4 regions of the Streptomyces sp. NPDC056222 genome follow, and region 1 is predicted to be linked to each of the others. Evidence: riboswitches for the same ligand, from Rfam matches in the RefSeq annotation. Region 1 holds a riboswitch; each other region holds the start of a gene.
The links. A riboswitch is a leader RNA that binds a small molecule or an ion and turns the genes downstream of it on or off. The one in region 1 is predicted to bind cyclic di-AMP.
Positions count from the first base shown of each region.

Region 1 (7,066 bases):
TCTCGCGGCGGAGGCGGGGGAGCGACGCGTGGAGGCGTTCGCGCTGTTCAACACGTACTACCAGGCCGGGATCCTGCTCGGGCCGCTGGTGGGGGTGGCGCTGACGGGGGTGTCGTTCCGGCTGACGTGCGTGGTGGCGGCGGTGCTGTTCGCCGTACTGACGCTGGTGCAGCTGCGGCACCTTCCGGTACGGGGGAAGCCGGCGGAGGCGGTCGAGGAGCGGGGCCAGTTCCGTACGGTGCTGACCAACCGCACCTTCTGGCTCTTCTCGCTGGCGATGACCGGCTCGTACGTCCTGTCCTTCCAGGTCTATCTGGCGCTGCCGCTCGCGGCGGACGGCACGGCGGCGACGACCGCGCTCTTCGTCGTCTCCGCGCTCGTCGCGCTGGCCGGCCAGCTGCGGATCACGGCCTGGTGCGCGCGCCGGCTGAGCCGTGAGCGGTGTCTGGTCCTCGGCCTCGTGCTGATGGGCGCGGCTTTCCTGCCGCCGGTGGCCGTGCCCGGGCTCGGGGGGCTGCTGCTGTGCGCGGCGGCCCTGGCGGTCGCGAACGCGGTGCTGTACCCGTACGAGATGGACACGGTCGTCGCGCTCTCGGGCGGGCGGTGGGTGGCCACGCACTACGGGCTCTACAACACCGTCTGCGGGATCGGGATCACGCTCGGGAACCTGGGGACGGGCGCGCTGCTCGATGTGACCGGGTGGTCGGCGACGCCGTGGCTGGTGCTGTGCGGGGTCGGGTTGGCGTGCGCGTGCGCGGTGGGGGCCCTGGGGCGCGGCGGACGGCTGAGCGCGGACGCGGTCCCGGGCGCTCGGGGGTAAGGGCCGGGGGCGCGCGGAGGTGAAGGGCGGGGGCGTAGGGGTGAGCGGCTGAGGAGGTGTCACCCACTCGGCCGAGCGGGGGTCGCCGCGCGGCGCGGCTCCCGCCACCCTGGGGTGGGCGCGGTACCGTCCGTCGCCGTGTACGGACCGGGCAGGAGAGCACAGGTGGGGCAGGGGCAGCGAGGCGCGGGCGGCGACGTGAACGGGCGTCCGCGGCCGCGAGCCGAGCAGGCCCGGCGGTTCATCCGGGCCCTGCCCCCACTCGTCATCCTCGGCGGTGTCGTCTTCGACCTCTCCACCCCGCCCTCGTACACGGCGGCCCCGATGTTCTCGGCCGCTCCGCTCATCGCGGCCCCGTTCTTCTCGATGCTCACGACCCTGCTCACCGGCATCGCCGCGATCCTGGCCGGCGTCGGTCTGCACCTCTACAACCACACGGCCACCGAAGTTCCCTCCCTCACCGAGACGTTCACCGTCGCCACCGTCGCCGCCCTCGCCCTGCTCATCAACCGGGTCGTCCTGCGCAGCGGCGAGCGGCTCGCCTCGGCCCGGGTGATCGCGGCGGCCGCCCAGAAGGCGGTCCTGCCGACGCCGGCCGAGCGGATCGGCGGCCTTCAGGTGGCGGCTCGTTACGAGGCCGCGCAGGCGGACGCGTTCATCGGCGGCGATCTGTTCGCCGTCCAGGACACTCCGTACGGGGTGCGGCTCGTGGTCGGTGACGTACGGGGCAAGGGGCTGGACGCGGTCGAGGCGGTCGCCATCGTGATCGGGGCCTTCCGGGAGGCGGCCGAGCAGGAGGCGACCCTCGAGGGCGTCGCGCAGCGGCTGGAGCGGGCGCTGGCCCGGGAGGGCACGCGGCGCTCCAGCCTCGACGCCTTCGAGGGGTTCACCACGGCCGTCCTGGCCGAGATCCCGCGCGTGGACGGACACGTACGGGTGGTGAACCGCGGTCACCCCGAGCCGCTGCTGCTGCACGCGGACGGGGGCCTGGAGCTTCTGGCGCCGAGCGAGCCGGCGCTGCCGCTCGGCATGGGCGAGTTGGCCGCCTGGCCGGACCGGGCGGACGAGAGCCCGTACCCGCCCGGCGCGACGCTGCTCTTCTACACCGACGGGCTGTCCGAGGCGCGCGACGCCGAGGGCACCTTCTACGATCCGGCCGAGCGGCTCGCCGGCCGGATCTTCCCGGGTCCCGAGGAGCTGCTGGACGCGCTCGTCGACGACGTCCGTCGCTACACGGGCGGCGGCTCCACGGACGACATGGCGCTGCTCGCCGTGAGCCGTCCGGCGACCGGGCAGCCGGAGCGGCGGCGGACGATGCCGGTGGTGCCGTGACCATGCGTAGTGGAGAGGTACCGCTGCGATAACAACTGACACACTGTCAGTTCCAACTCTTTCAGGCAGGGGTTAACTGAAGCGGGGTCAAATCGGGCTGTACTGCCTCAATCCCTTGAATGATCACTCGGAACAGCTTGGAATCCGGCCCTCCTGTCTATTAACGTTCGATAACGCAGCGCGGTCGTCCCAGCCGTCGCAAGAGACGGCACCGTGCGCACGCGCCGAATCCTGAAAAGGAACCGGGGAACCACCACTTGGGGTGAATCGGGCACCGTCGCATCCGTGCGACACCGCTCGTAGGAGACCTTCCTGCTCCGAACCCGTCAGCTAACCCGGTAGGCGAGAAGGAAGGAAAGGAGTACGCCTCCGTGGCGTCCAACACCCCTGCCCCCGAAGACACCTTCGACGGGTTCCAAGCGTTCGGTGCGCCGGGCGCCGCCGGTACGGACGACACCACGACGTGGGGGGAGTGGAACCCCACCGAGGACTCCCTTCGCCAGCAGGCCCGCTCCGGTGGCCGCCACCGGGTCGTGAAGCAGCGCTCCGCCTTCGCCCGCTCCTCCACCGTCCTCGGCGTCGGTGTCATCGCGGCCGTCGGCGCGGGTGGCATGGCCACCGCCAAGGACAAGCCCCCGGTCTCCATATCGCTCCCGGACCTGAACCTCCCGGACGCCTCCGAACTGCCGGGCGTCGGCGAGCTCATCTCCGACGAGGACGGCGCCGACGGTACGGGTTCCGGGACGAACAACCCGCAGCCGCTCACCGCCTCCCTCACCCTCTCGGCCGACAGCGCCGAGAAGACCGGCGGCGGTTCCGCGTCCGAGTCCACCGCCGACGCCGGCGAGGCGCTGCGCGCCCGCATCCTCCAGCAGGCCGAGCAGCAGCAGGCCTCCGCCGACGCGGCCGAGAAGGCCGAGGCGGAGAAGCAGGCCGCCGAGAAGGCAGCGGCCGAGGCGGCGGCGAAGGCCTCCGCGGCCGAGAAGGCCGCCGCCGAGGCGAAGAAGAAGGCGGAGGCGGAGGCAGCGGCCAAGGCCGAGGCGGAGCGGCTGGCCAAGCTCGCCGCGAGCTACTCCCTGCCCACGTCCTCGTACACCCTCACCTCCACCTACGGCCAGTCCGGCTCCATGTGGTCCTCCGGCTACCACACGGGCCTCGACTTCGCGGCGCCCACCGGCACCCCGGTCAAGGCGGTCCACGGCGGCACCATCAAGTCGGCGGGCTGGTCGGGCTCGTACGGCTACCGGATCGTCCTCGAGCTGGAGGACGGCTCGGAGGTCTGGTACGCGCACCTGTCCTCGATGACGGTGAGCGTGGGCCAGTCGGTGGGCACGGGCGAGACGATCGGCCGTGTCGGCGCGACCGGCAACGTGACCGGGCCGCACCTGCACCTGGAGGTCCACACCGCGGGCGGCGACGGCATCGACCCGGCCGCCTGGCTGCGGGACAAGGGCCTGTCGGTCTGATCCGGCCGGGAATCCCAGGCCGCTGAGGCCGCCGAGTCTTCGACGCGCCCCCACGCTCTTCGCGCGGGGGCGCGTCCCTCGTTGCGCTCCCCACGACTCCGGCGGTTCTGCGGCACCCCCACGATTCAGGCGGTCCTGGCGCTACCCCCGACGTCAGGGGTGCCGGAACACCGCATCATCCGCGGTGCCGTCGGCGTCCGGCCGCGCCCGACATGCGGCCGACCGACCCGGAGGCGCCCCGCGATCTAGCTCCGGTACGGGTTGTAGCCGCCGTAGTCGAGGTACTGGGGCGGCGCCCAGACCTGGCCCGTCGCCCGCGCGGCGTAGGTCAGGGCGGGGGATGCGACCGCCTTGCGCTGCCAGAGGTGGTGGAGCAGCTCCTGCTCACGGGCGAGGAAGTCAGGTGCGCCCGCGCCGCGCTGGGCGCGGTGGCGCAGGAAGGCGAGGGTCGTCGCGAACGCCTCGTACTCCCCGACCGCTACGGCGGCCGCCGGGCCGTACGTGCGGCGGGCGAAGTCGCGGGCGAGGGAGCGGGCCCGCATCGAGGAGAGCGCGAGCGGCTCGGCGGGGGAGAGCCAGCCGGCCGCCGCGTACGCCGGGAGCTGCCCGGATATCGTGCGCAGCTCCCGCTGCCTGCTCCATATCGCCAGCCAGGTCAGCAGACCGAACGCGGGCACCATGAAGATGCCGTACACGACGATGAAGCCCCACGGTCCGAGGACGGTCGCCGAGCTGTTCCACAGGGCGTGCACGCCCATCGAGAGGACGAGACCGGCGACCGGCAGCAGGACGCGCCGCACGCGCTGGCGCCGGGCGGCGAGGGCGGCGAAGCCGAAGCCGAGGCCGGTGAGCACGGTGAAGAGCGGATGCGCGAACGGCGACATCACGATCCGTGCGAAGAAGGTGCCCGCGGTCATCGAGCCGATGCCGGTCGTGCCGATCTCCTGGTCCTCGCCGAAGGCCCGGCCGAGATAGAGGATGTTCTCGGTGAAGGCGAAGCCGCTTGCGGTGAGGCCGGCGATCACGACGCCGTCGACGAGACCGGTGAACTCGCGGCGGCGCAGCAGGAAGATCAGCAGTACGGCGGCGGCCTTGGCGCTCTCCTCGACCACCGGTGCCACGACCGTGGCGCCGAGGGTGTCGGCGGACGCGGGGTCGGCCGTGGCGGTGGCTATCCAGCGGACCGCGAAGGAGTTGGCGATGATCGAGACGAGCGCGGCGGCGAAGGCGCCCCAGCAGAACGCGAAGATCAGGTTCCGCCACGGGCCGGGTTCGACGCGGTCGAGCCAGCGGAATGCGGCGACCAGCAGAGGGACGGGCAGGACGGCCAGGCCGAGGCCGACGAGGAACCCCTCGGTGCCGGTCTGGTCCCGCACGATCGCGAGGATCACCAGCGCGCAGAGCGTGAGCAGCGTGACCACGGCGACCGCCCGGACCACCTTGCTGCGCCAGAACGCTCGGCGGGGCCGGTAACGCCACTGGGCGCGGTCCGGGACAGCCGTGAAGTCGGGCTCCTCGGTGTCCCGGGCAGGGACGGGCACGTGGTTCGACACGTGATCGACCCTAACGACAGGGACTGACACCCCGCGAGGGAGTTCCGCCCTCGACGTCCTACTTCCTGGCGAAGAGCAGGTCGTGCACGAGGTGGCCCTTGTCGAGGCCCTGCCCCTCGAAGCGGGTGAGGGGACGGAAGGCGGGGCGGGGTGCGTAGCCGCCGTCGGCCTGCGTGTTCTCGAAGTCGGGGTGGGCGGAGAGGACCTCGAGCATCTGCTCGGCGTACTCCTCCCAGTCGGTGGCGCAGTGCAGGACGGCGCCGGGCTTCATCCGCGTCGCGAGCAGCGTGAGGAACTCGGGCTGGATCAGGCGCCGCTTGTGGTGGCGCTTCTTGGGCCACGGGTCCGGGAAGTAGACGCGGCAGCCGTCGAGGGCGTCGGTGCCGAGCATCTCGCGCAGCAGGATGATCGCGTCTCCGTTGGCGACGCGGACGTTCTCGAGCCCGTTGCGGTCGGCGAGACCGAGGAGGTTGCCCTGACCGGGGGTGTGGACGTCCACGGCGAGGATGCCGGTGCCGGGGTCGGCGGCGGCCATCTCGGCCGTGGCCTCGCCCATGCCGAAGCCGATCTCCAGGACGACGGGGAGGCCGCCGAACATCTCCTTCAGATCGAGGATCCGCTTGCCGTCGATGTCGAGACCCCAGTCGGGCCACCGCTTGAGCATTGCCTCGGCCTGCCCCGCGGTGACGCGGCTGCGGCGGGGCTGGAAGCTGCGGATGCGCCGTTCGTGGTGCGAACCGGCGGGATCGGGCAGGGGCCCTTCCCCGGCGGCGAACCTCTGGCTGCCCCGCTGGAAGACGACGGGCTCGGCGGCGGGGCGGGTGGCGGTTTCTCGAGACTCAGACACAATGCCCCCAATTCTACGGGCGCGCTCACCCCGCTCCGCTGTGGCGAGGACTACATAAAGGACAGTGCCCTCGTGGCGATCTCCCGGCCGATCGGGAGGGACGCCGTCGCCGCCGGGCTCGGGGCGTTCAGCACGTGGATCGTCCGCGGGGCCTCGCGGATCAGGAAGTCGTCCAGCAGCGTGCCGTCCCGCAGCACCGCCTGCGCCCGCACCCCCGCCTGCGCCCGCCGCAGATCCGTTTCCTCCACCACCGGCAGCAGCCTGCGCACCGCCTCCGTGAAGGCCCGCTTCGACAGCGACCGGCGCAGCTCACCCGCTCCGTACCGCCAGTGCTCCCGTGCGATCTGCCACGATCCGGGCCACGCCAGCGTCCCCGCCAATTCGCCGGGCCGGACGGTGGACCAGCCGTACCCCTCGCGAGCCAGCGCCGGCACCGCGTTCGGCCCCACGTGCACACCGCCGTCGACGCCCCGCGTCAGATGGACCCCGAGGAAGGGGAAGGCCGGGTCAGGCACCGGGTAGACCAGGCCGCGCACCAGCGAGGGGTCCGCCAGCTCGAAGTACTCCCCGCGGAAGGGGACGATCCGCATCCCCGGCTCGTCGCCCGCGAGCCGGGCCACCCGGTCGCAGTGCAACCCCGCGCAGTTCACCAGGACCCGCCCCCGCACCACCGCCCCGGCGGCCGTACGGACGGCGACGCCCCAGGGCCGGCGGTCGATCGCGGTGACCTCGGAGCCGTACAGGATCCGCGCCCCGGAGGACTCGGCGAGCTGCGCCGCCACCGCTCCGTAGTCGCAGATCCCGGTCGTGCCGACATGGATCGCGGCGAGCCCCCGCACCCGCGGCTCGTACTCGCTGATCTGCGCGGGGCCCAGCTCGCGCACCGGGATGCCGTTCTCCCGGCCGCGCTGCACGAGCGCGTGCAGCCGGGGCAGCTCGTCGCGCCCGGTCGCGACGATCAGCTTGCCCGTGACCTCGTACGGCAGGCCGTACTCCGCGCAGAACTTGACCATCTCGGCCGCCCCCGCGACCGCGAACCGTGCCTTCA
Region 1 covers NZ_JBHJTL010000107.1:13,236-20,301, reverse strand. Annotated here, with positions in the region: gene ACFC0D_RS32980 (MFS transporter) at 1-820, shown strand, start outside; gene ACFC0D_RS32975 (PP2C family protein-serine/threonine phosphatase) at 935-2,152, shown strand; cyclic di-AMP (ydaO/yuaA leader) riboswitch at 2,365-2,512, shown strand; gene ACFC0D_RS32970 (M23 family metallopeptidase) at 2,524-3,618, shown strand; gene ACFC0D_RS32965 (PrsW family intramembrane metalloprotease) at 3,864-5,171, opposite strand; gene trmB (tRNA (guanosine(46)-N7)-methyltransferase TrmB) at 5,230-6,021, opposite strand; gene lhgO (L-2-hydroxyglutarate oxidase) at 6,069-7,066, opposite strand, start outside.

Region 2 (7,066 bases), on a different contig from region 1:
CTGTTCCATGCCCTGAAGAGGGGCGAGGCCGAGATCGTCACCGATCGCATCGACCGTTTCGTGCCGGAGGGGATCAGGCTGACATCGGGCCGGGTGCTGGAGGCCGACGTCGTCGTGACGGCCACCGGACTCGAACTGCTCGCCTTCGGCGGCATCGAGCCGACGGTGGACGGCCGGCCGGTGAAGCTGTCGGACCAGTTCGTGTGGCAGGGCACGATGCTCACGTCGGTGCCCAACTTCGCCTTCTGCATCGGCTACACGAACGCTTCCTGGACGCTGCGCGCCGACCTGACCTCACGCCTCGTCTGCAAGGTGCTCAACCACATGGGCGGGCGGCGGTACGCGGCGGTGGTGCCGAAGCCGGAGGGCACGCTGCGCGAGCGGCCCCTGCTCGACCTCGCCTCGGGCTACGTCCGGCGCTCGATCGACGCCTTCCCGCGTCAGGGCGACCGGAGCCCGTGGAAGGTCCGCCAGAACTACGTCCTGGACGCGGCGACCACGATGCGCACGAACCTGGACCGCACCCTGGCACCGACCCCCCTGGCGCAGGTGCTCGCGGCCCGAACGGCAGAGAAGCACACCGAGGCGGCCGCGGACCGCGTCGGGGTGTCCGCGCCGCCCGTCAGGAGGCCGTGAGGCGAACCGGGGCAGGGCGGAGCCTCACTCGTCGCCCGCGAGGCTCCGTCGTGCCGCAGTCCCACACGACCGCGTGTCATTGGTACGGCATCTCACCAATCACCACCATGCAACTGCCGCCCATCGGAAGTTCACCCAAGAATTACCGCACGGATCTATACCTTTAAGCCACCCTCCCTCATCCTGTCCACGGTGTGCCGCTGGGGCACGCAGTGACGCGAGAGGCGGGGCATGACTCCCATCAGCCGCAGGGGATTCGTCGGGATCGGGGCAGGTCTCATGGCGGGCGCCGCCCTCCCCACGGGCACGGCATCGGCCACCGCCGCGGCCGCCACCGGCACGCTCACCGACGTCAAGCATGTCGTGATCCTCATGCAGGAGAACCGCAGCTTCGACCACTACTTCGGCCGGCTGCGCGGCGTCCGCGGCTTCGGCGACCGGGCCGCGGGCAACATCCCGGGCGGCTGGGGCACGTTCAACCAGCCCAACTGGGGCGGCCGCCAGTACCCGTGGAAGCTCAGCGCCACCCCGCCCGCCGGCGGCGTCGACGGCGAGACCCTGGCCCAGTGCAACGGCGACCTTCCGCACAGCTGGACCTCGCAGCACGCGGCATGGAACGCGGGCCGTATGGACAACTGGGTGACCGGCGTCGGCAACACCCGCACCCTCGGCTATCTCGACCGCGGTGACATCCCCTTCCACTATGCCCTCGCCGACAACTACACGATCTGCGACGCGTACTTCTGCTCGGCGCTCAGCGCCACCGGCCCGAACCGCACCTTCCTGTGGAGCGGCAGGATCGACGCCTCCAGCAAGGACGGCGGCGACGAGTCCGGGCTCACCTGGGAGACGTACGCCGAGGCGCTCCAGCGTGCCGGAGTGAGCTGGAAGGTCTACCAGAACGCGCAGGACAACTACGGCGACAACGGCCTCGCGTACTTCAAGAAGTTCACCGACGCGCGGCCCGGCGACCCGCTGTACGACCGCGGCATGGGGTCGGTTCCCAAGGTCACCGGCTCGACCCCGGACGACATCGCCGCCGCGATCCGCGCCGACGTCGTCGCCGGCACGCTCCCCCAGGTCTCCTGGGTCGTGGCCAACGAGGCCTTCTCCGAGCACCCGTACGCCCCGCCCGGCGACGGCGCGCACTTCGTGGACCTCGTCTACCGCGCGCTCGCCGCGAATCCCGAGGTGTTCGACGGGACGGTCCTCTTCCTCAACTACGACGAGAACGACGGATTCTTCGACCACGTCCCGCCGCCGGTCGCGCCGCCCGGAACCCCGGGCGAGTACCTCGACGGCGTCCCGATCGGGCTCGGTTTCCGGGTCCCGATGCTCGTCATGTCCCCGTGGACGCGTGGCGGCTGGGTCAGCTCGGAGGTCTTCGACCACACCTCCGTCCTGCGGTTCATGGAGACCTGGACGTCCGCCCTCGGCACCCCCGCCGCGTGCCCCAACATCAGCGCCTGGCGGCGCAAGGTCACGGGCGACCTGACCGGGGTCTTCGACTTCGGGAACCCCGTCTTCGGCGTTCCCGCGGGGCTCCCGTCCACCGCCAAGGTGATCGGGCAGTCGACCTGCGCCCCCCTGCCCAACCCGGTCCCGCAGGACAACGCCCTGCCCGCGCAGGAGGCCGGCACCCGCCCGGCGCGCGCCCTGCCGTACCAGGTCAACGGCAACCTCGACCGGTTCGAGTTCGGTGCCGCGGGCAAGATCCTGGCCTGGTTCTCCATGACGAACCAGGGCTCGCAGGCGAAGCGCGCGGCGCACTTCACGATCCATCCGCACCAGCACCGGTCCACGGCGGCGTGGCAGTACACCGTCGACGCGGGCACGACGTCCACGGACTACTTCAACATCGGGACGGGCTCGGGGTCGGGCAAGTACGACATCTCGATGATGGGCCCCAACCGCTTCCTGCGCCGCTTCATCGGCGACGCCTCGAAGCCGGGCAAGGCGATCGAGGTCGCGGCGCGCTTCGCGACCGAGCCGGGCACGGGGAAGACGGCGATCTACTTCGCGATGAAGAACGCCTCCACCACTCCGGTGACGTTCACCATCCGCTCGAACGCCTACCGCTCCGACGGGCCGTGGACGTACACGGTGGCGGCGAACTCCTCGCGCGAGGACCACTTCAACGCCGTGGCGTACCACAACGGCTGGTACGACTTCACCGTCCTCGCCGACATCGACGGCACCTGGTCGCGCCGCTACACGGGCCACATCGAGACCGGCACCGCGAGCATCACAGGCTGACACACAGCCGCACTCCCCACCAAAAGGGACACAAGGGTCTTTATTATCCCTTGTGTCCCTTTTCTCAACTCACCTGAATTTACCCTAATGACCGATTTGACACCCCTGGTGAGATGAATCACGCAAAGGGCCTGCAACCATCTCCTCGCACCTTCCGTCCCCTTGCCCTTCAAGGAAGTTCGGCGGGGTGGGCGCGGCGGAAATCCCCTCGGCGAATTACCCACGTACGCGACGTCTTGTTTCTGTCGACATTTCTCGCCTACGGTCACCTCGACCCGGACGGATCGCCGAATCCTGCCACCGTCCGAAAAGACCGATCATTCACCCGAAGGCAGGAGCGGGGGACCCACTATTCGCCGGTCCGGATTCTCCGGAGCGGCTCGGGGTGAAGTCGCACGTGTGCGGCCGGGCATCTCCAGCCCGAACCCGACAGCTCACCCCGCAGGCGCCGGAGAGGAATGCATCATGCCCGCACACGGTAAGCACCGGCGCCCCAAGCGACGTCCCCTGACCCGCGGTATCGCCCTTGCGAGCACGGGTGGCGCCGCACTGGCCCTGCCCCTGGTCGCCACGGCCACCGCTCATGCGACGCCCCAGACGGCCCCCGCGACCGCCCCCGCCGAGAAGACCGTCTTCAGCGCCCCGGCGAAGATCGCGGAATCAATTCCGGCCGCCCAGAATTCTGCCGCCAAGATTTACAAGGTCGTCCGCGGCGACTCCCTTTCGGTGATCGCGCACGAGCAGGACGTCCAGGGCGGCTGGAAGGCCCTGTACCGCGCGAATCGCAGCGCCGTGGGTGACAACCCGTCACTTATCCACCCTGGCCTCGAACTGACGCTCAGCGGGAAATCCGCCACCGCCCCGAAGCAGCCCAAGCAGTCGAAGTCCTCGGCCCGTTCGGACGCCGACCGGGCCGACCGCTCGCAGCAGCGGAGCACCGCTCCGGCCAAGGCCGCTCCCGCCAAGGCCGCTCCCGCGAAGCCCGCCGCCGCGGCTTCCGGGAAGGCCGCCGCCGCAGCCCCCAAGGCCGCCCCGGCGAAGACCTACGCCAACAACCTCGACGGCTGGATCCGCGAGTCGCTGGACGTCATGGCGCGCTACGGCATCCCGGGCTCGTACGACGGGATCCACCGCAACATCATGCGCGAGTCCTCGGGCAACCCGCAGGCCATCAACCTCTGGGACTCGAACGCCGTCAAGGGCACGCCGTCCAAGGGTCTCCTCCAGGTCATCGAGCCGACCTTCCTCGCCTACCACGTGCCGGGCACGTCGATGGACCTCTTCGACCCCGTCGCCAACATCACCGCGGCCTGCAACTACGCCGCGGACCGCTACGGCTCCATCGACAACGTCAACGGGCCGTACTGATCCCCTGCTCCGCGTCGACTCCACGCCCCGGCCCCGGTCCCTCATGGGCCGGGGCTTCGGCGTCCCGCCAAGCGGTCTGGGGCATTCCGTCCCCATGTCGCGTTCATGGCGTGCACCATGGGCGACTGATGATCCGCGACGGGGATCGCGGATCCCGTCCCTGGGGGGAACGACGTATGAAGAGAACGCTTGCCCTGTGCGCGGCCGTCGCCGCGGTGTCCGGTCTGCTCACGGTTGCCGGTCCGGCCGTCGCCCAGACGCCCGGCGCGACCGCCTCACGGTGCACGTCCGGCCCGACCGTACTTCCCTCGCTCCCGCCGGACGCCCGTGGCGGGATCTCCACCGAGGGCGTGCACGATCTCGGCCCGCGCGGCCTGGCCGTGGGCGCGAGCGGCGGCCTGCCGGTGTACTGGAGGGGTGAGCGGCTGCACCGTGTGCCGCTGCCCGAGGGCTACGACGAGGGTGCTGTCCGAGCCGTCAACCGGCAGGGACTCATGGCCGGCTGGGTGGGCCGCCGCTCGGACGGTTCGACCGCCCTGTTCAGCTACCGCCCCGGGGCCTCGTCGGTGCGGCTGTTCGCCGAGGGGGTGCCACGGGGCGCGTCCGATGTGGACGTCGACGACGCCGGGCGGATCGCGGGCGTCGACAGCGACGGCACGGCGAAGGTGTGGCGGGACGGGAAGGTCACGCGGACCCTGGCGCTGCCGCCGGACGCGGGACCGGGCACGGTCGTGACGCGGATCACCGGTGTCAACGCGCGCGGCGATGTGATCGGCGCGGCCGAGCAGTCGTACGACGGCCCCGACGGTTTCACCTGGAGCTCCTTCCCGGTGCTGTGGCCGGGGGACGGCGGCCCGGCCCGTGCGCTGCCGGTCGCGCGCGCCGAGTATCTGGTCCACAACATGGCCGAGGGCATCGACGACGCCGGGCGGGTCGTCGGGTACGTCTCGGTCAGCGACCGGTTCGACCCGGAGAGCGAGCCCTGGTCGTGGGCGCCCCCGTTCCAGGATCACGGCTCCTCCCCCGGCCTCCTCGCCGGGCAGGAGGAGGGTGAGTTCGGTGCGATCAGCCCGACGACGGGCGTCGCAGTGGGTACGGCGACGACCCACCGGGAGGGCGCCCCGCTGCTGCCCTCCCAGGCTCAGTTGTGGCCGGGGCACGGCCCGGTCCTCGCGCTGCCGTCGCTCGGCGCGGACCGCGACGCGACGGCCCGCGCCGTGTCCGACGACGACCGGGTGGGCGGAGTCGCCGTCGACGCGTCGTGGGTGGCCCGTCCGGTGATCTGGAACTGCGCGAGCCGACAGGCGTACGTGCCCCCGGGCTCGTAGCAAAGCCGGCAGGCGATGTCGGGGCGCGGACGGCCGCACCGGGTCCGTCCGCGCCCCTGACCGGTTGGGGGCGCGGACAGGGCACGCCAGGTCCGCGCCCCGACAGGTCAGTCGTCGGGAGGTCGGGCGTCGGCAGGTCAGGCGTCGAGCCGTGGCCGGGCGGACTCCGGTACGGAGGTCGTGGCGTCCGTGGTCCTGGTGCGGCCCACGGACACCCGAAGCGTCACGGCAGCCGCGACGCCCGCCACCAGGCCCCAGGTCAGGGCGGCCGGCACGCCTCCGCCGAGGACGGCGGACATGTGCAGGAGCCCCCAGCGCAGGCCCGACCCGTCCGTCGCGATCCGCAGGAGCTGGCCGGCCAGCAGCGCGAGGACGGTCGCGCAGACCGCGCCCGCCGCCATCGCCGGGACGGTGACCCGGGTGAGCAGCACAGGCAGCCGGCGCAGCGCCCACCACACGACGACGAGAATCAGCACGTCGGCGGCGCGGTACAGGAGCCAGTCGCCGAGCTGCACGCCCGCCGGGCTGTCCCATGCGCCGAGCAGCAGCCACTGCCGCAGGAGATCGCCCGGTTCGGCGAACAGCCCGCCGTCCGGGGAGACCGTCTGGATGGCGGCGGCGACCGGCTGGTACGAGAGGACCACCAGGGACAGGGCGATCACAGCGGTCCCGACGGTGGCGGCAAGGCGGGCGGCCCGAGCGGGGACCACCTCCTGCGGCACCGGACCGGCACCCTTCGCGGTGATGCGCGCGACGGCCACGGTCACGACCGCCGTGACCAGTGCGGTCGCCACCAGGGCCTGCCGCCCGGTGGAGATCACGCTCGCCAGCTGGGGCAGGATGCGGTAACTGCCGCGCCCGTGCGAGGCGATCAGCCACGGTGCGGAGACGGCGACGGCGAGCGTCCCGACCACCAGACCCCAGGCCCACAGTGCGAGCAGCGCCGCGGTCAGCCTGCCCCGTACCGGCGGCAGCCTGCGGATCAGGAGCAGCGCCCCGGACACGAAGAAGGCGAAGACCGCGAAGAACCGGATCTGCATCGCGGTGGCGTACAGGCCGAGGTAGCGGTCGGCGTCGGTCACGGCCGTGTCCCCGATCGCGCCGGCCTCTGCGTCGAACCGGACCGAGGCCGGTGGGTCGTACGACCAGGGAAGCAGCCAGCGCTCGAGCTCGGCGGCGACCTGACCGCCGAGGACGCCGGCGGAGCCCGGCAGATGAAGTGCCTGCGCACTCGCTCCCGCCCACCACAGCAACGCCGTGAGCAGCAGCCCTCCCACCAGTGCCGGTATCGCCGCGCGCCGGTATGTCATGTACGTCCCCCGTTGTGATCGGACCCCGTGCTTCCCCTTGCCGGGTGGAGGTTACGGGTTGTTGATCACATGCGCATCACCAGCCCATGTGCGACTCGACTGTTGACGTTGCGCCGGAGGAGAGCGAAGACGCTCTCCTCCGGCGCGTGTCAGGCTCAGCCGAACATC
Region 2 covers NZ_JBHJTL010000035.1:63,484-70,549, forward strand. Annotated here, with positions in the region: gene ACFC0D_RS18650 (flavin-containing monooxygenase) at 1-636, shown strand, start outside; gene ACFC0D_RS18655 (phosphocholine-specific phospholipase C) at 868-2,892, shown strand; cyclic di-AMP (ydaO/yuaA leader) riboswitch at 3,168-3,353, shown strand; gene ACFC0D_RS18660 (transglycosylase SLT domain-containing protein) at 3,358-4,260, shown strand; gene ACFC0D_RS18665 (hypothetical protein) at 4,437-5,588, shown strand; gene ACFC0D_RS18670 (hypothetical protein) at 5,726-6,898, opposite strand; gene ACFC0D_RS18675 (DPP IV N-terminal domain-containing protein) at 7,054-7,066, opposite strand, start outside.
Region 2: another riboswitch for cyclic di-AMP. It lies ahead of ACFC0D_RS18660 (transglycosylase SLT domain-containing protein); the one in region 1 lies ahead of ACFC0D_RS32970 (M23 family metallopeptidase).

Region 3 (7,066 bases), on a different contig from region 1:
TCTGGCGAAGCTGGTTGCCGAGGGGCTCGACGAGCTTCCCGAGACCGTCTGACCGAATTCCGACGGAGCCGCACACGCCGAAATGAAGGCGAGTGCGGCTCCATTGTTTTCCCCGCCGATCCGACCACCGGCATTCCGGAATTCCGGGCAGCACAAAGAAAGCCCGAGAATTTCTATTCTTTGTATACGGCCCGCGTGTTAATTCTGGGCGCTCGCGGTGTTTACGACGTGTTGCGAAGCCCTCACACGTGAGCGCTCCTGGCGCTTCAGCCGGTGCTGCGCCAGCGAGCGCTCGGCGTGCAGCGCGGTCAGGGTGCGGGCCCGTTCGGCGTCGCCGCGCGCCACGGCGTCGACGATCGCCCCGTGCTCGGCCCACGCCTCGACCGGCTGGGCGGCGGGCTCGACCGCGTACATCCAGGCGATCTTGTGCCGCAGCTGGGTGAGCAGCGCCGTGAGCGCCGGACTGCCGGAGGCCTGTGCCAACGTCTCGTGGAACCAGCTGCCGAGCGAGCGCAGATCCTCTCCCTGACCGCGCCTGGCCCGCTCCTGCCCCAGCCTGACCAGGCCCCGCAGCACCTTGAGATGGGCGTCGGTGCGCCGCTGCGCGGCGCGGGCTGCGCCCAGTGGCTCGAGCAGTGCCCGTACGTCCAGCAGGTCCGCCGCCTCCTGCTCGGTGGGTTCGGCGACATGGGCGCCCGCGTGCCGGCGGCTGATCACGAAGCCCTCGGACTCCAGGGTGCGCAGCGCCTCACGGACGGGGACGCGGGAGACCCCGTAACGGCGGGCCAGCTGCTCCTCGGTCAGCCGGCTGCCGCACGGGAGGACCCCGGACACGATGTCGTCCCGAATCGCCGTGCATACCGACTGCGCGGGAATGCGCATCTTCGACCTCCGCCTTGATCCGCGCGAAACCGGTTCGTCGGCGACTCTATTGCAGCGGGACGGAATTTCCGAAGGCGATCCGGGAACATGGATATCTTTTGGCCAGCGAAAAGCCCCGGCTCAGGACGAGCCGGGGCTTTTCTGACGCTGTTCCGTGGCTGCGGTCAGACGTTCACGCCGCGGGCGCGCAGATACGCGACCGGGTTGATGTCGGAGCCGTACTCGGCGGTGGTGCGCGCCTCGAAGTGGAGGTGCGGGCCGGTCGAGTTGCCGGTCGAGCCCGAGAGGCCTATCCGCTGGCCCGGGGTGACGGTCTGGCCGACCGAGACACTGATGGACGACAGGTGACCGTACTGGGTGTACGTGCCGTCGTTCATCCGGATGACGATGTTGTTGCCGTACGCGCCGCCCCAGCCGGCCTCGACGACGGTGCCGGAGCCGACGGAGACGACCCGGCTGCCGGAGGCGGCCCGGAAGTCGACGCCGGAGTGGCTGCCGGAGGACCAGAGCGCGCCACCGGCCTGGTAGCTGGTGGTCACGTACGAACCGGCGATGGGGAGCTGGAAGGAGTTCAGACGCTTGCGCTCGGCCTCGCGGGCGGCGCGCTCCTTGGCCTCGCGGATCTCCTTGGCGCGGGCCTCGGCCTTGCGCTTCGCCTCCGCCTTCGCCCGGGCCTCGGCCTTGGCCCGCTCGACGGCCTCGGCGGCCTCGCGCTCCTGGGCGGCGGCCTGGGCGTCGATCGTGGCCGCGAGGGTGTCGGCGGCGACGATCTGGGTCAGGCCGGTGTCCTCGAAGGAGGGGGCGTCCGCGTCGGCGGCGAGCGCCGGTGAGGCGAGGGTTCCGATGACGCCGGTGGTGGCGATGGTCGCGATGCCGGCGATGCCCGCGCTACGGCGCGCCATACGGCTCGGACCACGATGCTTCCCGGTGGCACGGGTGAACGCCATGTAGTGGCTGATCCTTTCCTTCCTTCTCGCCTACCGGGTTAGCTGACGGGTTCGGAGCAGGAAGGTCTCCTACGGGCCCCTCCGCACGGATGCGAAGGCGTCCGATTCACCCCAGGGACTTCGTGTGGGTCCCCGGCTCCCCAGGCTCGCGCCTGACGGGGACTCGGCGATGACTGTCCGATGCCACGGGCTCGCGGCGGGTGCAACTGGCGAACAGCCGGACCGACGCTAAGCGGACTGTCTTTCAATCAGCAAACAGACACGCCCGTTTGTAAGACATGCCACAGGGCATACGCCCACCCTTTCCCTCAATACGGACAAAGAGGAGGACCCCGCCATACTGTGATGACGGGGTCCTCGAAGTGGCGCGAGGTTGTCTTGATCAGCCGGTGACGACAGTCACTTCGCCGATGCCGAGGGCACGCACAGGCTCCTCGATCTGCGCCGCGTCACCGACGAGCACGGTGACAAGACGGTCCACCGGGAAGGCGTTCACGACCGCCGCCGTCGCCTCCACCGTGCCGGTCTCGGCCAGGCGGGCGTACAACTGCGCCTGGAAATCGTCCGGAAGGTGCTGCTCGACCTGGTCGGCGAGCGTCCCGGCGACGGAGGCCGCCGTCTCGTACTTCAGCGGCGCCACACCCACCAGGTTCTGCACGGCCACATCGCGCTCGGCGTCCGTCAGCCCCTCGGCGGCGAGGGTGCGCAGCACCTTCCACAGGTCGTCAAGTGCCGGTCCGGTGTTGGGGGTGTCGACGGAGCCGCTGATGGCGAGCATCGAGGCGCCGTGGCCCTCACCGTCGGACCGCAGCACCTGGCCGAAGGCACGGACGCCGTACGTGTAGCCCTTCTCCTCGCGCAGGACGCGGTCCAGGCGCGAGGTGAGGGTGCCACCGAGGCAGTACGTGCCGAGGACCTGGGCCGGCCAGACACGGTCGTGCCGGTCGGCGCCGACGCGCCCGATGAGCAGCTGGGTCTGGACGGCGCCCGGCCGGTCGACGATGACCACCCGGCCGGTGTCGTCGGCCGTGATCGGAGGCATGGGGCGCGGCTCGGCCGTGTTCCCCGTCCACGCGCCCAGCGACTCGGCGAGGACCTTGTCCAGGTCCACGTCGGTCAGGTCGCCGACGACGACGGCCGTGGCCGTGGAGGGCCGCATGTACGCCTCGAAGAAGGCGCGGACGGCCGTGGCGTCGATCGCCGCCACCGTCTCCTCGGTGCCCTGGCGCGGCCGCGACATGCGCGACGTCGCCGGGAACAGCTCCTTGGAGAGCTGCTTGGCCGCCCGGCGGGCCGGGTTGGCCGTCTCGTGAGGGATCTCGTCGAGCCGGTTGCGCACCAGGCGCTCGACCTCGGTGTCGAGGAAGGCCGGCGCGATCAGCGCTTCGGCGAGCAGGCCGAGCGCCTTCGGCAGCCGGGAGACGGGGACCTCCAGGGAGACCCGTACGCCCGGGTGGTCGGCGTGCGCGTCGAGCGTGGCGCCGCAGCGCTCCAGCTCGGCGGCGAACTCCTCGGCGGAGTGCTTGTCCGTGCCCTCGGAGAGGGCGCGGGCCATGATCGTGGCCACGCCGTCCAGGCCCTCGGGTTCGGCGTCCAGCGGGGCGTCGAGGAAGATCTCGACGGCCACCACCTGCTGGCCGGGGCGGTGACAGCGCAGCACCGTCAGGCCGTTGTCCAGCGCTCCACGGCCCGGGGCCGGGAAGGCCCAGGGCTTGGCGGTGCCCGGCTCCGGCTGCGGGTGGAACGTCATGCTCGTCAAAGACGCGGCAGCGTCGGTCACTGGTCCGCTCCCTCTTCCTCGTCGCTGTCGCTCTGTTCGGTACCGGTCGGCTCGTAGACGAGCACCGCGCGGTTGTCCGGGCGCAGCCGGGCCTTGGCAACCGCCTGCACCTCCTCCGCGGTGACGTCCAGGACCCGGTGCACGGCGGTGAGGGCGAGCTGCGGGTCGCCGAACAGGACCGCGAAGCGGCACAGTTCGTCGGCCCGGCCCGCGACCGTGCCGAGCCGGTCCAGCCACTCGCGCTCCAACTGGGCCTGGGCGCGCTCCATCTCCTCGGGCGTCGGGCCCTCGGCGGCGAACCGGGCCAGCTCCTCGTCGACGGCGGCCTCGATCTCGGGCACCTCGACACCGCCGGACGTCTTGACGTCCAGCCAGCCCAGCGACGGCGCGCCAGCCAGCCGCAGCAGGCCGAAGCCGGCCGCCACCGCCGTGCGGTCGCGGCGGACCAGGCGGTTGTGGAGCCGCGAGGACTCGCCGCCACCGAGGACGGTCAGGGCCAGGTCGGCGGCGTCGCACTCGCGCGTGCCGTCGTGCGGGAGCCGGTAGGCGGCCATCAGCGCGCGGGCCGGGACCTCCTCCTCGACGACCTCGCGCAGCTGCTCGCCGATGGTCTCCGGCAGGGTGCCGTCGCGCGGCGGCAGCTTGCCGTCGTGGGACGGGATCGAGCCGAAGTACTTCTCGATCCAGGCCAGGGTCTGCGCGGGGTCGATGTCGCCGACGACCGAGAGCACCGCGTTGTTCGGCGCGTAGTACGTGCGGAAGAAGGACCGCGCGTCCTCGAGGGTGGCCGCGTCCAGGTCGGCCATGGAGCCGATCGGCGTGTGGTGGTAGGGGTGGCCCTCGGGGTACGCGAGGGCGGTGAGCTTCTCGAAGGCCGTGCCGTAGGGCACGTTGTCGTACCGCTGGCGGCGCTCGTTCTTGACGACGTCCCGCTGGTTCTCCATGGACTCGTCGTCCAGGGCCGCGAGCAGCGAGCCCATGCGGTCCGCCTCCAGCCAGAGCGCCAGCTCCAGCTGGTGGGTGGGCATGGTCTCGAAGTAGTTGGTGCGCTCGAAGCTCGTCGTGCCGTTGAGCGAGCCGCCCGCGCCCTGCACCAGCTCGAAGTGGCCGTTGCCGTGGACCTGCTTCGAGCCCTGGAACATCAGGTGCTCGAAGAGGTGGGCGAGGCCGGTGCGGCCCGCGACCTCGTGGCGCGAGCCGACGTCGTACCAGAGGCAGACCGCGGCGACCGGGGTCAGGTGGTCCTCGGAGAGCACCACCCGCAGGCCGTTGGCCAGCCGGTGCTCGGTCGCTGTCAGGCCGCCGGAGCCGGCCTCTGCCGTGGCCGTGTGACCCATGGGCATGTACGTCCCTTCGATCGCGATATGGAAAAGTCCTGCCACCCTATGCAAGCGCACTGACACCTGGCGAAGTTCCCGCAGGTTCGAGGCGTCCCTCTTCCGGGTCGCAGGGGCGTCGCGGACGGCCGACGACGGGCCGTACCCGGGTCGCGGTCGGCGTTGTCGGTGGGACGGTCCACAATGGTCCGCGTCAGATCAACCTTGTTGGTGAAGGAGCCGCAGCCGCGATGGCCCGCCGCAGCACGAAGACACCGCCGCCGGAAGACGCGTTCGAGGAGAGGATCCTCGACATCGACGTCGTCGACGAGATGCAGGGCTCCTTCCTCGAGTACGCGTACTCGGTGATCTACTCCCGCGCGCTGCCCGACGCCCGGGACGGCATGAAGCCGGTGCAGCGCCGCATCGTCTACCAGATGAACGAGATGGGCCTGCGCCCCGACCGCGGCTATGTGAAGTGCGCGCGCGTCGTCGGCGAGGTCATGGGCAAGCTGCACCCCCACGGCGACGCGTCGATCTACGACGCGATGGTCCGCATGGCGCAGCCCTTCTCCATGCGGCTCCCCCTCGTCGACGGCCACGGCAACTTCGGCTCCCTGGGCAACGACGACCCGCCGGCCGCCATGCGGTACACCGAGTCGAAGATGGCCGCCGCGGCGCTGATGATGACCGAGTCGATCGACGAGGACACCGTCGACTTCTCGCCGAACTACGACGGCCAGGAGCGGGAGCCCGTCGCGCTCCCCGCGGCCTACCCGAACCTGCTGGTCAACGGCGCGTCCGGAATCGCCGTCGGCATGGCGACCAACATGCCGCCGCACAACCTGGGCGAGGTCATCGCGGCCGCCCGGCACCTGATCCGGCACCCGAACGCGGACCTCGAGGCGCTGATGCGCTTCGTGCCCGGCCCCGACCTCCCCACGGGCGGCCGGATCGTCGGCCTGTCCGGCATCAAGGACGCGTACGAGAACGGCCGAGGCACGTTCAAGATCCGCGCCACGGCGACGGTGGAGACCGTGACGGCGCGCCGCAAGGGCATCGTCGTCACCGAGCTGCCCTTCACGGTCGGCCCGGAGAAGGTCATCTCCAAGATCAAGGATCTGGTCGGCTCCAAGAAGCTGCAGGGCATCGCGGACGTCAAGGACCTCACCGACCGTGCCCACGGTCTGCGCCTGGTCATCGAGGTCAAGAACGGCTTCGTGCCGGAGGCTGTCCTGGAGCAGCTCTACAAGCTGACGCCGATGGAGGAGTCCTTCGGCATCAACAACGTGGCGCTGGTCGACGGCCAGCCGCTCACCCTGGGCCTCAAGGAGCTCCTCGAGGTCTATCTCGACCACCGCTTCGACGTGGTGCGCCGCCGCTCCGAGTTCCGCCGCAGCAAGAAGCGCGACCGGCTGCACCTGGTCGAGGGTCTGCTCGTCGCGCTGCTCGACATCGACGAGGTCATCCGCCTCATCCGCTCCAGCGAGAACTCGGCGCAGGCCAAGGAGCGCCTGATCGAGCGCTTCTCGCTGAGCGAGGTCCAGACGCAGTACATCCTGGACACCCCCCTGCGCCGGCTCACCAAGTTCGACCGGATCGAGCTGGAGACCGAGCGCGACCGGCTCAACGGCGAGATCGACGAGCTGACCGGGATCCTGGATTCCGACAACGAGCTGCGCAAGCTGGTCTCGGCCGAACTGGCCGCGGTGGCGAAGAAGTTCGGCACCGACCGGCGCACGGTCCTGCTGGAGTCGGCGGGCGCGCCGGTCGCCGCCGCGTCCCTCGAGGTCGCGGACGACCCCTGCCGGGTCCTGCTGTCCTCGACGGGCCTCCTGGCCCGTACGGCGACGGAGGAGATCCCGGCCGCCGCGGAGGGCAGGCGTGCCAAGCACGACGTGATCGTCTCCGTGGTTCCGGCGACGCAGCGCGGCGACGTCGGCGCGGTGACCTCCGCCGGACGGCTGCTGCGGATCGCGGTGATCGACCTGCCGCAGCTGCCGAACACGGCCGCCGCGCCGAACCTGGCGGGCGGGGCGCCGCTGGCGGAGTTCCTCACGCTGGAGGACGACGAGACGGTGGTCTGCCTGACCACGCTCGACGAGTCCTCACCGGGCCTTGCGCTCGGCACCCTGCAGGGC
Region 3 covers NZ_JBHJTL010000073.1:23,517-30,582, forward strand. Annotated here, with positions in the region: gene ACFC0D_RS28015 (HPr family phosphocarrier protein) at 1-52, shown strand, start outside; gene ACFC0D_RS28020 (GntR family transcriptional regulator) at 199-882, opposite strand; gene ACFC0D_RS28025 (M23 family metallopeptidase) at 1,047-1,829, opposite strand; cyclic di-AMP (ydaO/yuaA leader) riboswitch at 1,842-2,008, opposite strand; gene ACFC0D_RS28030 (M16 family metallopeptidase) at 2,212-3,579, opposite strand; gene ACFC0D_RS28035 (M16 family metallopeptidase) at 3,606-4,946, opposite strand; gene ACFC0D_RS28040 (DNA topoisomerase (ATP-hydrolyzing) subunit A) at 5,177-7,066, shown strand, end outside.
Region 3: another riboswitch for cyclic di-AMP. It lies ahead of ACFC0D_RS28025 (M23 family metallopeptidase); the one in region 1 lies ahead of ACFC0D_RS32970 (M23 family metallopeptidase).

Region 4 (7,066 bases), on a different contig from region 1:
CGGACGTGGTCGCGATCACCGCCGCCATGCTGCACCCCGTCGGCCTGACGAAGTTCGCCGAGCGCTTCCCCGACCGGGTCTGGGACGTCGGCATCGCCGAGCAGCACGCCGTCGTCTCGGCCGCGGGCCTCGCCGCCGGCGGCCTCCACCCGGTCGTCGCCGTCTACGCGACCTTCCTCAACCGTGCCTTCGACCAGCTGCTCATGGACGTGGCCCTGCACAGGTGCGGAGTCACCTTCGTCCTCGACCGGGCCGGCATCACCGGCACGGACGGTGCCTCCCACAACGGCATGTGGGACCTGTCGCTCCTCCAGGTCGTGCCGGGACTGCGGATCGCCGCGCCGCGCGACGCCGAGCAGCTGCGGGTCCAGCTGCGCGAGGCCGTCGAGGTCGACGACGCACCGACCGTGCTGCGGTTCCCCAAGGAGACCGTCGGCGCTCCGGTGCCGGCCGTGGGACGGATCGGCGCCATGGACGTCCTGCTCGCCCCCCGGCCGGACGTCGGCTCGGAGCCGGAGCTCGTCGCCCGGCCGGGCAACGCCGTCCGGCCGGATCTCGGCTCGGAGCCGGATCCCGCCGCGCAGTCGGACGCGGAGGTGCTGCTGGTCGCCGTCGGCGTGATGGCGGAGGTCTGCCTCCACGCCGCAGACCTGCTGGCCGCACGCGGCATCCGGTGCACCGTCGTCGACCCGCGCTGGGTCAAACCGGTCGACGAGGCCCTCGCCCCGCTCGCCGAGCGGCACCGCCTGGTCGCGGTCGTCGAGGACAACAGCCGCACGGGCGGCGTCGGGGCGGCGGTCGGCCAGGCCCTGCGCGACGCGGGCGTCGACGTACCCCTGCGGACGTACGGAATCCCCGAACAGTTCCTCGCGCACGCGAAGCGCGGCGAGGTGCTCGCGGATCTCGGCCTCACCCCGGTGGAGATCGCCGGAGACATCAGCGCGGCACTGACCCGGAAGAAGGGGCGATGACCAAGGAGTTCGACCTCGCGGCGCTGCTCGCCGAACGCGGCGCCGAGCGCTACGAGCTGCACACCCGGTACCTCAACCACCAGCTTCCGCGGATGCTGCACACCATCGGCTTCGACAAGGTCTACGTGCGGGCCGAGGGTGCCCACTTCTGGGACGTCGACGGCGGCGACCACCTCGACATGCTCGCAGGCTTCGGTGTCATGGGCCTCGGCCGGCACCACCCCGTCGTCCGCCAAGCTCTCCACGACGTCCTGGACGCCTCCCTCGCCGACCTCACCCGCTTCGACTGCCAGCCCCTGCCCGGGCTGCTCGCCGAGGAGCTGCTCGCCCACAGTCCGCACCTCGACCGGGTCTTCTTCGGCAACAGCGGCACGGAGGCGGTGGAGACCGCGCTGAAGTTCGCCCGGTACGCCACCGGGAAGCCGAGGGTCCTGTACTGCTCCCACGCCTTCCACGGCCTGACCACCGGTTCCCTCTCGGTCAACGGAGAGGACGGCTTCCGGGACGGCTTCGCCCCGCTGCTGCCCGACACCGCGATCGAGCTGGGGGACCTGGAGGCCCTGGAGCGGGAGCTGCGCAAGGGGGACGTGGCCGCGTTCGTCGTCGAGCCCATTCAGGGCAAGGGGGTGCACGAGGCGCCGCCCGGCTTCCTGCGCGCCGCCCAGGAGCTGCTGCACGCACGCGGCGCGCTGCTGATCGTCGACGAGGTGCAGACGGGGCTCGGCAGGACCGGGGACTTCTACGCGTACCAGCACGAGGAAGGTGTCGAACCGGACCTCGTCTGCGTCGCCAAGGCGCTCTCCGGCGGCTATGTGCCGGTCGGCGCGACGCTCGGCAAGGACTGGATCTTCAAGAAGGTCTACTCGTCCATGGACCGGGTCCTCGTCCACTCGGCCAGCTTCGGTTCGAACGCCCAGGCCATGGCCGCCGGGCTCGCCGTGCTCTCGGTCATGGAGAACGAGGGGACGGTGGCGCATGTGCGCCGGGTGGGCGAGCTGCTGTCCTCGCGCCTGAAGGAGCTCGTCCCGCGCTACGAGCTGCTGAAGGAGATCCGCGGACGCGGGCTGATGATCGGGATCGAGTTCGGGCGGCCGTCCTCGCTCGGGCTGCGCAGCCGGTGGACGATGCTGCAGGCGGCCCGCAAGGGGCTCTTCGCCCAGATGGTCGTCGTCCCGCTCCTCCAGCGGCACCGGATCCTCACCCAGGTCTCGGGCGATCACCTCGAGGTGATCAAACTGATCCCGCCGCTGATCATCGACGAGGAGGACGTGGACCGCTTCGTGACCGCCTTCACGGCCGTGATGGACGACGCCCATGGGGGCGGCGGACTGATGTGGGACTTCGGGAAGACGCTGGTCAAGCAAGCGGTGGCACAGCGCTGATCTTCGGCCTCGCGAGGCTTTTGCCTCTGAGGCAAGAATGTTGCCTCAGAGGAAAGATCCTGGCGGAATGGAGGCATGGAGCACCTCCCCGGGGAGCGGTCCCCGGACCCCGCCGCACCCGATGTCCTGCCGGACGTCGCGCCCCAGCTGCGCGCCCTGCGCCGACGCCGCGGGCTGACCCTGGAGGCCGCCGCCCAGCGGGCCGGTCTCTCCCCGGCCCATCTCTCCCGGCTGGAGACGGGCCGCCGGCAGCCCTCGCTGCCCATGCTGCTCGCCCTCGCCCGCATCTACGGTACGACGGTCGCCGAGCTCCTGGGGGAGGTTCCGCCCGAGCGTGATCCGGTCGTCAGGGCGGGTCGGTCCGAGCCCGTCGAGGCCGACGGCTGGATCTATCGCCAGGCCGGTGGCCCCGGCCGCGCGATGCAGGCGCTCCGGGTCCACGTGCCGTACGCCACCCGGACCGACATCGTGCGCGTCCACCCCGGGGAGGAGTGGCTCCACGTCCTCGAAGGGCAGGTGCGGCTCGCACTCGGCGACACCGTGCACGTACTCGACCCGGGGGACAGCGCGCACTTCGACTCGCTCACCCCGCACCGCATCGGCGCCGCCGGCCGCGGCGGGGCCGAGCTGCTCTTCGTCCACACGCTGATGCAGAGCCCCGCTGCCGAGCTGTGTCTCGGCGACGGAACTCCGTATCCGCGCTGAGCCCTTCGGAAGGGGCCGATATGTCCGAGAAGTCCGCACCCGTCACCGGCGAAGAGCGCGACGGGGGCAAGTTCCCCAAGGGTCTGGTGCTCCGGCTCTTCGCCTATCTGGTGGCCGGGCACCTCTTCGCCGGGTTCCTCTACCTGCTGTTCATGCTCGGCGGGCAGAACCAGTAGGGGGCGGGGTCACGCCTCGACGACGAGTCGCTCGCGCAGCCGCTCCCGCGTCTCGGGAGAGAGCTCGAGGCCGTCCGTGAGGTAGCTCTCGACCGTGCCCCAGGTCTGCTCGATCGTCTCGAACGAGGCCCGCAGGTACTCGACGCGCGCGTCGAAGAGCGGGCTGAGCAGCTCCATCACCTCGGGCGACATGGCGTCCGCGGCGGTGGAGCTGCGGCGCACCTTGTACCGGCGGTGCGGGTCGTTCGACTTCACGTAGTCGGCCTCGATCGCCTCGCGCTCGACACCCACCGCGAGCAGCGAGATGGCGATCGACAGGCCCGCGCGGTCCTTGCCGGCCGCGCAGTGCATCAGCGCCGGAACGCTGTCCTCGGCCATCGCGTGCAGGATGCGGCTGTGCTCAGCGGTCCGCTCGACAATCATCTTCCGGTACGAATCGGACATTCGGCCGGCCGCCTTGCCGTCACCCAGGATGGCGCGGAGCTGCTCCAGCTCGCCCGTGCTGACCAGCTTCCAGAACTCCTTGCCGTCGGCCGGGTCATTGAGCGGTATGTTCACATTTCGTACACCCGGAAGTTCGACGTCCGGGCCCTCGACCTTCCGGTCCGCCTGGTTGCGGAAGTCGAAGATCGTGTGCAGCCCGAGGGTGGAGAGGAAGGCCGCGTCCTCCTCGGTGGCGTGCGCGAGGTGGCCGCTGCGGAAGAGCCGTCCGAATCGCACCGATCCGCCTGTCACGGTCGGCAGGCCGCCCACGTCCCGGAAGTTGCGCACCCCGGTGAGCTCGGGTTCGGTCGACGGGATCTGCGGCAGCTGCTGCGTCACGAGTGCTCCTGAAGGTTGGCTGATCGAGATCGGTTCCTGGGGCAATCATCCCGGGTGGGGTCGGCTCCGCCTACCCCCGGGGTATGGGAATGGGTGTTCTGTCCGAATTGGGCCCTTAGGTATAACGCGCCCTGGTAATAGGGGAGATGGGTTCGGGTGCGTGAGCAGCGTCATAAAAGTGACGGACCGTGCCTGATCGTTCCGGGCGATCTCCCTGCCGGAAAAGGGAATCGGCGCTCCGCCCTCCACGGAGGGTGACCGGAATTCGGCGTGAATATCCCGGCCCTGAATGCGAGAGAAAAACGGTGGCTTGTTCGCGCCGACTCCGCTCGTCTACGGTCACCGTCAATCCGGTCGGACCGCCGAATCCTGCCACCGCCCGGAATCCGCACCCATCCACGTACGGCAGGAGCGGGGGACCCAGGTAAGTACGCCGAACCGGCTCGATCCGGACGGCTTGGGGTTAAGCCGCGTGAGAACGCGGCCGGACATCTCCAGTCCGAACCCGACAGCTCACCTCGCAGGCGACGGAGAGGAATTCGCCATGCCCGCAAAGGGTAAGCACCGCCGTCCCAAGGTCAACCCGATCACGCGCGGATTCGTCGCCGCCGGCACCGGTGGCGCCGTCGTCGCCCTGCCGCTCCTCGGTGCGACCGGAGCCCACGCCGCCGACAAGGGCGCCCCGACCGTGACGCCCGAGCAGGCCGTCGCCGCCGTCGCCGCCGCTCCCGCGAAGGCCCCCGCCGCCGACAAGACCGCCAAGCCGAAGACGTACTCCGTCGTCCGCGGCGACTACCTGTCGAAGATCGCCTCCGAGCACCACCTGGCGGGTGGCTGGAAGAAGCTCTACGAGGACAACCGCCAGGTCGTCGGCGGGAACCCCTCGCTGATCCTTCCCGGCATGAAGCTCACGCTCGGTGCCAAGTCGACGGCGAAGGCGCCCGCGCCCAAGGCCGCTCCGAAGGCCGCCCCGAAGGCCGCACCCAAGGCGGAGAAGTCCTCCACCGGCTCGGGTGAGCGCAGCTCGCGCAGCGCCGACCGCGGCGCGGTCGAGTCCACCCAGGCCTCGACCTCAACGCCGGCGCCGGCCGCTCCCGCGAAGGCCGCGTCCTCCGGCTGGGTCGCCCCGGTCAGCGGCGGCGTCTCCACCCCGTACCGCGCCTCCGGTGCCATGTGGTCCTCCGGCTACCACACCGGTGTCGACTTCATCGCCTCCTCCGGCACCTCGGTCAAGGCCGTCGGCGCGGGCACCGTCTACTCCGCGGGCAACAGCGGCTCGTACGGCAACGAGGTCGTCATCCAGCATGCCGACGGCACGTTCTCGCAGTACGCCCACCTCTCCTCGCTGGGCGTCTCCGCCGGCCAGACCGTCACGGGCGGCCAGGAGATCGGTCTCTCCGGTTCGACCGGCAACTCCACCGGTCCGCACCTGCACTTCGAGATCCGCACCGGACCGAGCTACGGCTCGGACATCGACCCGCTGGCCTACCTGCGCTCGCACGGCGTCAGCATCTGACGTACACCCAGCACCCGAAGGGCCCGGCACGTGTTGTGCCGGGCCTCTTCGCGTTCCGCAGTATTCCGGCTTGGCGGAATCTTGACCGGTGGCGTATCTCACCCGGCGTCAACCCCTCCTTACGGTCGCGTAGGTCACACCCATAAGGGAAAGATGAGCTCCCGTGGCAGACGATTCGAGATCAAGAGACATGGACGTATTCGGGTCGTACGCGGCGATCGGTGACAGCTTCACCGAGGGCGTCGGAGACCCCGGGCCCGATGGGAAGTACGTCGGCTGGGCGGACCGCTTCGCGGTGCTGCTCGCCGACCAGCTGCCGGAGCACGACGCATTCCGTTACGCCAACCTGGCCGTACGCGGCCGCCTCCTCGACCAGATCGTGGAGGAGCAGGTCCCCAGGGCGAAGGAGCTCGCCCCCGACCTCGTGACCTTCTGCGCGGGGGGCAACGACATCATCCGCCCGGGTACCGACCCGGACGATGTCGCGGAGCGCTTCGAGCGCGCCGTCGCGGATCTGACCTCGGCCGTGGGCACGGTCATGGTGACGACCGGCTTCGACACCCGCGACGTACCCGTCCTGCGCCATCTGCGCGGCAAGATCGCCACCTACACGGCCCATGTCCGGGCCGTCGCCGACCGATACGACTGCCCGGTCCTGGACCTGTGGTCGCTCAAGTCGGTGCAGGACAGGCGGGCTTGGGACGGCGACCGGCTGCACCTCTCGCCCGAGGGGCACACCCGGGTCGCGCTGCGCGCCGCCCAGGTCCTCGGCATGGAGGTGCCGGCGGACCCGGACCAGGCGTGGCCGCCGCTGCCGCCGCGGAACACCCTGGACGTGCGCCGCGACGACATCCACTGGGCGAAGGAGTACCTCGTCCCGTGGATCGGGCGGCGGCTGCGGGGTGAGAGCTCGGGGGACCACGTGGAGGCCAAGCGCCCGGACCTCATGCCCCTCTGAGCGCGGCGGGGATCCGTTCCAGGACGCCTCCGGCGAAAACGTCGTACAGCGGCAGCGTCTCCAGATGGACGTAGCCGATGTGGCAGTCGCAGAGGGCGAGAGGGCAGGCGCGGGGCCGCAGCGCGGCGCGGTACGAACCGTCGTACAGGTTGCCGAGCTCGGCCTTCACGAAGTGGCAGCGTCGCACCGTCCCGTCACCGTCCACCGAGATCACCGACTCGCCGGTCCGGCAGGGGAGACCGGCTGAGGGGTGCGGGCGGCGGCTGTACGGGAAGAGGGGGTCGAGGGCGGTCCAGCCATCGGCCTCCTCGTCGGTGTAGGTGTGCCCCTCGGCGGCGTTCACCCAGAGGTACACCTCGGGCGGGAGATCGTCCCTCAGCCGCCGCGCGTGCTCCCGGTGCTCCGGCAGGCCGACGATCCCGACGCTGAAACGCGTGCCCCGGGCGGTCAGTTCGCGGCACTTGGCGAGGAAACGGTCGTACGGTGTCTGCCCCGGGTGGTACGTGCACCAGAGCGCGAGGGTCTCGGGGTCGGCC
Region 4 covers NZ_JBHJTL010000030.1:1,108-8,173, forward strand. Annotated here, with positions in the region: gene dxs (1-deoxy-D-xylulose-5-phosphate synthase) at 1-971, shown strand, start outside; gene ACFC0D_RS16510 (aspartate aminotransferase family protein) at 968-2,353, shown strand; gene ACFC0D_RS16515 (XRE family transcriptional regulator) at 2,429-3,058, shown strand; gene ACFC0D_RS16520 (DUF6126 family protein) at 3,079-3,234, shown strand; gene ACFC0D_RS16525 (tyrosine-protein phosphatase) at 3,244-4,056, opposite strand; cyclic di-AMP (ydaO/yuaA leader) riboswitch at 4,423-4,596, shown strand; gene ACFC0D_RS16530 (peptidoglycan DD-metalloendopeptidase family protein) at 4,601-5,572, shown strand; gene ACFC0D_RS16535 (SGNH/GDSL hydrolase family protein) at 5,736-6,530, shown strand; gene ACFC0D_RS16540 (STM4011 family radical SAM protein) at 6,517-7,066, opposite strand, start outside.
Region 4: another riboswitch for cyclic di-AMP. It lies ahead of ACFC0D_RS16530 (peptidoglycan DD-metalloendopeptidase family protein); the one in region 1 lies ahead of ACFC0D_RS32970 (M23 family metallopeptidase).